DNA from 3 places in the Bacillus sp. DU-106 genome. Region 2 is predicted to be linked to each of the others. Evidence: riboswitches for the same ligand, from Rfam matches in the RefSeq annotation. Region 2 holds a riboswitch; each other region holds the start of a gene.
The links. Region 2 has a riboswitch for lysine ahead of C3Y97_RS04480 (amino acid permease). Riboswitches for the same ligand answer to the same signal wherever they lie in the genome.
Positions count from the first base shown of each region.

Region 1: another riboswitch for lysine. It lies ahead of C3Y97_RS14915 (amino acid permease); the one in region 2 lies ahead of C3Y97_RS04480 (amino acid permease).
Region 3: another riboswitch for lysine. It lies ahead of lysA (diaminopimelate decarboxylase); the one in region 2 lies ahead of C3Y97_RS04480 (amino acid permease).

Region 1 covers NZ_CP026607.1:2,908,881-2,911,159, reverse strand. Annotated here, with positions in the region: gene C3Y97_RS14915 (amino acid permease) at 1-850, opposite strand, end outside; lysine riboswitch at 963-1,156, opposite strand; gene C3Y97_RS14910 (GNAT family N-acetyltransferase) at 1,541-1,990, shown strand; gene C3Y97_RS14905 (sulfite exporter TauE/SafE family protein) at 2,027-2,279, opposite strand, start outside.
Region 2 covers NZ_CP026607.1:851,752-854,030, reverse strand. Annotated here, with positions in the region: gene racE (glutamate racemase) at 1-633, opposite strand, end outside; lysine riboswitch at 835-1,016, shown strand; gene C3Y97_RS04480 (amino acid permease) at 1,164-2,279, shown strand, end outside.
Region 3 covers NZ_CP026607.1:1,362,915-1,365,193, reverse strand. Annotated here, with positions in the region: gene lysA (diaminopimelate decarboxylase) at 1-1,210, opposite strand, end outside; lysine riboswitch at 1,391-1,572, opposite strand; gene C3Y97_RS07070 (DUF3888 domain-containing protein) at 1,662-2,057, opposite strand.

The DNA.
Region 1 (2,279 bases), 2.1 Mb from region 2:
TAACATCACTTGCAGCAAGACTTTCAGTTGTATAAGGAATTAATAAACCGATAACGAGAATCGCAAGGATATAGAATAAAAGAATACGCCAAAAGATTGAACGAATTGCTTTTGGGATATTACGTTCTGGATCAGATGTTTCACCAGCAGCTACTCCTAATAGTTCAGTACCTTGGAATGAGAAACCAGCTGCCATAAACACACCGATAATTGCCATGATACCGCCGTTAAATGGTGCATCTGCAACAGTGAAGTTTTTAAATCCAACCGTTTCACCGCCCATAATTCCAAAAATCATCATGAAACCAACAATTAAAAAGATAATAATCGTAACTACTTTAATAAGTGCGAACCAATATTCAGATTCACCAAACCCTTTAACAGATAAATAGTTTAAAAGGAAAATAATAGCTAAACATAATCCGCTCCAAATAAGAGAAGGGGTATCTGGGAACCAAAATTTCATAATTAATGTTACGGCTGCAAGTTCAGCAGCAATCGTAATTGCCCAGTTATACCAATAGTTCCATCCAAGTGCAAAGCCAAGTGATGGATCAACAAATTTTGTTGCATACGTACTAAAAGATCCAGTAACAGGCATGTAAGCTGCAAGTTCAGCTAAGCTTGTCATTAAAAAATAAACCATAATTCCAATTGCGGCGTATGCAATTAATGCGCCACCAGGTCCAGCTGTATGGATGACACCACCGCTGGCAAGAAATAGTCCGGTACCAATTGTACCACCGAGAGAAATCATCGTAAGGTGACGAGATTTTAATCCGCGTTTTAATTCACCTTGTCCTTGTGTAGTTTGCGTTTTAGAGGTAGATTGATTTGTTGCGCTATTCATGTTCAACACTCCTTTTCTTGTAGGTTAGGAAGGAGCGGGGGAGAAAAATACAAAAAACCGCCAAAGGAATTTGGCGGAACGTTTCACAAATAACCACCCCATCATACCCTTCCGTTAAGATAGCACCCCACGTTTACACGGTAATTTTGTAAACGTGACAGTTCTGTTCCTTTCGGAGACAGCCCCAGCTCATATTTCCAGAGAAGAAATATAAACTTCGGCAACTTTTCCTTTCAAACGGAGTCAGCTGACATTCTCTGTGTCTCGTCCGTTTTACTATTAAAAGTCGCAACCTCTACCTCATCGGATTGATGAGGATTTATATATTGCTAAGATTTTTAATATATGGCAATTGTAATGACTTTCTGAATATATTGCAAGATATTTTGTTAGGAAAAGTCAAAAAATATCGGTTATTGTATAGGAAACGCTTGCAAAACTCCACCCGAACCTACTATTATGTAGCAATAAGCAAAGAAAAAATTGTTATACAAATGTTTCGCAAAAAATATTGAAAAACCCTCTAAATTAAAAGAAAATTCAGAAAAATATAATTCGACATAACTATCAAAAGAGGATTATTCCTTAAATTCGTTTCAAAGAATAAGTATAAATTTAACAAATAGAATGAATATTCTTTTTATTTTTAGTAAAATTGAGGTATTGTTTAATTGAAAAGGGGAAATCAAAATGAAATTAGAAACAGAAAGGCTCTATATAGTGCCGTGTACAGAAGAGAGGATTCAAGTCGCTAACGAGCAAGGATACAATAGCGGCCCGCATATTGTAGGGCATGTAAAGAATGTAAAAAAAGATGCAACTTTATTACCATGGGGGGCGTGGTATGTTCTTCGAAAAGAAGATGATAGCGTTTTAGGTGATATTGGGTTTAAAGGGAAACCAAACGAGAATCAAACAGTAGAAATTGGCTATGGATTCATTGAGAAATATTGGAATCAGGGCTATGCAACAGAAGCTGTAAAAGAACTAATCGATTGGGCTTTCAAAACAGGTGAGGTAGAAACAATAATTGCAGAGACACTTCTAGATAATTATAGTTCGATGCGTGTTTTAGAAAAGTTACATATGAAGAGAGTAAATGCTACAGAAATGATGATTAATTGGAAAATAGAAAAATAAAAAATACCGCTCTAAATTGAGCGGTATTTTTTATAGTTATGGTAGCATTTGCTTCTGATCATTCGGATACTCAGCCGTTGACGTATTAGGACGATTGGAATGATTACGAACAGCAATGAAAATAGAAATAATAACGACAAGACCAACTGCAACGTAAGAAAGTGAAATAATAGTTGGATCCACTTTAAATGTAGTAAGCAGTGTACGAATGTTTGTAAAGATAATAAGACCACCAACTAATACGCCAAGTAAATGAGAAGGAACGATGCGAACTAGCCATGCCGCGATT
Region 2 (2,279 bases):
AGAACTAATAATCGTTACATCTTCTCCTAGTTCCTTTTTTATATAGGACTCTAAAAGTGGATAATGCGTACATCCAAGAATTAACGTATCTATATCTTCTTTCGTTAATGGAAGTAAAGCTTGTTTCACTTGTTGCGTGACATATGCTATATCTTCTAATCGATTTTCTACAACTGTAGCTAAAGTCGGACACGCATGACTATGCACTTCCAAATATGTATCCAGCTCGTGTAATGCTTTTTCATACATATTAGATTTTATCGTACCTACAGTTCCAATTACCCCGATTTCCCCTTTCTTTGTCACTTTAATTGCCGCTCTTGCTCCTGGATGTATAACGCCAATAACTGGAATGGAAAGTTCTTCCTGCAGCGCATTCAATGCAGCAGCTGCAGCAGTATTACATGCTACGACTAGCGCTTTTAATGGAAACTGTTTGAGGAACTCAACCATTTCAAATACGAAAGATTGCACCTCCTCTACACTTCTTGGCCCATACGGGCAACGCTTATTATCACCAATATAATAAATGCTTTCTTTAGGCAATTGTCTTATAATTTCGCTCGCAACTGTTAATCCCCCAACTCCCGAATCTAGCACACCTATTACTGAATGTTTATGACATACAGACATTTACTTCATCCCCTTTTCAATCATCTAGCGCTAATAACATGTATTATATTACGAAAATTCAAATATCACATAACAATCCCTCTTACTTTTAATCACAAACTCTTCTCTATAATCTGATTATTAATATATCCATTGACGTATAAAAATACATTTGTTACTCTTAAAGACGTTAATTTAATATTTAAATCCTCATTCGTATCTCGGTGAGGTAGAGGTTGCAATCATTAAGAGTATCATTTCAGGAGATGTAGTGGCATTGATGAAGGAATGAGAAAGGAATGGTTGCCGAAGTAAGTCGTGTCCACCATGCACGCTTGCTGGGTCTGCATTTAATAAGTGCAGAACTGTCACAAACGTTTCGTTTGTGGAGAGCTATCGAGAGGTATGTCGTGGGTTTCTTATAAGATAGAAAGCATGTAGCGGCAAATTACGTGCTTTTTTTGTTTTGTTTGGGACTTCTCTTCCTGACTCAGGAAGACATACATATCTCCTCGCTTGACTTGGTTATACTAACTTTGGAGGTATTTTCTATGCAACAAAAAAAATGGGGCTTTTGGGTACTAACAGCTTTCGTTGTCGGTAACATGGTTGGCGCTGGTATTTTCATGGTGCCAAGTACGTTGGCACAAACGGCAAGCCCACTCGGTGTCACTTTAGCTTGGTTAACTACAGGGTTTGGTGTTTTAATGCTAGCTCTTGTTTTCGGTAATTTAGCAATTCGTCGTCCTGATTTAACGACAGGGCCACAAAGTCATGCATATGCTTTATTCTCAACACCAAAAAAGAAAAAAATGGCTGGCTTCAGTATGGTATGGGGATATTGGGTTGCAAACTGGGCAAGTAACGTTGCCATCATTACATCATTTGCGGGATATTTATCACTCTTCTTCCCAATTATGAAAGATACGCGACTACTATTTTCAATCGGCTCGTTTAACGTAGAAGTCGGAAAACTAATTACATTTACGATTTGTTCCATCTTACTTTGGGGAACTCATATTATATTAACAAACGGTGTAAGCGGAGCTGGAAAACTAAACTTCTTAGCAACAACAACGAAAGTAACTGGATTCCTTTTATTCATCGTCGTTACTTTATTTGCATTCGAAGCTTCTAAATTTGGACAATGGTACACACCGATGATCGATAAATCAGGTGTATCACACGGCCTTCTTTCACAAGTAAATTTAGCTGCTCTTACAACGCTTTGGGCATTTATCGGAATTGAATCAGCCGTTCTTTTATCAAACCGTGCTGTTTCTCCAAAAACGGTAAAACGCGCAACAGTTGCGGGATTACTTATTACAGTTGCGATTTACTTAGGAATTACAATTTTAACAATGGGTGTACTTCACGTTGATACATTACAAGCTTCTGAACGTCCGTTAGCAGATGCATTAAATGCTGCAATGGGTCACGGTGGCGGGAAACTGATGGCATTACTTGCTCTTACTTCCCTGTTCGGTTCGATTTTAGGCTGGATTTTATTAAGCTCAGAAGTACCATATCAAGCAGCAAAAGAAGGTTTCTTCCCTTCCTTCTTCGCAAAAACAAACAAAAAAGGAAGTCCAATTTATTCATTACGATTAACAAACATTATGTCGCAAGTGTTCTTATTCTCAACATTATCAGGAACAATTGCGGAA
Region 3 (2,279 bases), 510 kb from region 2:
GTCTTCGAATCCGATTGTAATTATTCGCCATCGAGTACCCGTATGCTCCTGTACAGGAAACTGCTAGTAAATCAGAAGCAGCGACTTTCGGTAAATGAATATCCCAAATCAACATGTCTCCACTCTCACAGCATTTCCCGGCAATCGAAACGAGTTCCTCATTCTCATCATTCGCTCGATTCGCTAACATCGCTTCATAACGCGCATTATATAAAGCAGGTCTTAAATTATCTGTCATTCCACCATCGACTGATACATATTTCCGAATACCAGGAATATCTTTCACAGATCCAACTGTATAAATTGTTGTCCCAGCATCACCTACAATGCTACGGCCTGGCTCAATCCATATTTCTGGCAATGGATATTCACATACAGTAAATTGTTCTCTCACTGCACTTGTTACAGCTCGCACATATGTCTCAAGAGTTAATGGTGTATCTGACTCTGTGTAACGTATTCCAAATCCCCCGCCTACATTTAACACTTTTACTACATAGTTTGTTTGCTCTCTCACTTCTTCTAAAAATTGGCGAAGAACTTCAATTGCTCGAACAAAACCAGCTGTTTCAAATATTTGCGACCCAATATGTGAATGGATCCCTAGCACATTATAATTGGATTTTTGTAAAGCCAATCCAATTGCCTGCATTGCTTGACCATTTGAAACACCAAATCCAAATTTCGAATCATCCTGACCTGTTGTAATATATTCATGTGTGTGCGCCTCTACTCCAGGCGTTACACGAATTAATATGTTCACAAATTTCCCATGTTGCATCGCTAAATCGTGTAAAACTTCTAATTCAAAGAAATTATCTACGACAAAACAACCGATATTCGCCTGAAGAGCCATCACTATTTCTTCTTCTGTTTTATTATTTCCATGAAAATGAATACGTGATGCCGGAAATCCTGCTTGGAGCGCAGTATATAATTCTCCCCCAGAAACAACGTCTAATGACATATTCTCTTCACGAGCTACTCGGCACATCTCCATGCACAAGAACGCCTTGCTTGCATATGCTACTTGATAAGAGAAACCACTTTCTTTAAAAGCACGATGAAATGCTCGGCATTTTCCTCGAATAGACTCTTCATCGTATACATAAAGTGGTGTTCCGTATTGCTTTGCTAGCTGCGTCGTATCGCACCCTCCAATTTCTAAGTGTCCTTGCCCATTAATTCGGCTTGTGCCGTGTAAATACATTTAAATTCCTCCCTTATTTCCTCTAAAACTCATAACCCCAATCTTCTATTCATTGCAGCACGCTTTTAGATAGACAAAAAACGCGCGGAACAATGTTCACACGCGTTTCTTATTAGGAAAAATATATATTGAAAAAATAAACGAGTTGTTATCTCCTCAAAATAAGAAACCGCATCAACATCTCCAAATAGCTCTCCATAAAATAAATCTTATGACAGTACTACATTTATTCAATGCAGTCCCAATATATGAATAAGATGGTTATTCTTATATTTCGGCAATAGTCCCTTTCAACCTATGATCACAGATTCCATTAAATCTCCCATAGCTTACTCTTTCCTATCGCGGCCTCTACCTTTGAGAGTAGATGAGGTAAGTCTATTTAATTTTCAAACATCTAATTGTTGCTATTAACAATACCAAAGGACCATTTTATTTGTCAAACAATTTTTTATATTGTTTTTTTACAGTTTAGTTTCGTATCATTTGGTAAGCGCTTTACTGAAATCTTTGTCACTTCCCATTCGCCTTCTTCGTTATTAAATGTAATCGTTACCTTCTCAAATGGTGGAGCAATTTTCCCAGCAACACGTTCATACTTTGTCACTTCAATACTTGCTTGAAATAAATATGTACCGCTATACACTTTTTTTAAACTAATAATTTTAGGACATTGATAAGGTTTCAAACTTCCATATTGTTTTTCAATTGCTTTATTTATTTTTGGAAATAAAACAGAATAAAGTGCATCTTCCATAAGAGGTGCATCATATTGGGCTACCGACACACTCGGTGAAGTAAAAAGTATAACACTACTGCATGCTATAAAATATAATAATTTTCGCATTATAACCTCCGTATTATCACGCGATTCTTTCTGCGTACGATAATTATCATACATAGAAATTCTGTTTTATTGTCTCCCACCACTCTTTTTCTACTCGATTATTATAAAAAAGCCCACAACCTTCTTTTATTTTCGTATAATGATACTCATAGTATAATAATCATAATAACAAAGGACTGTTCGTATATATAAAATGAGTGGTTAAGCAAACTGACTCACAAG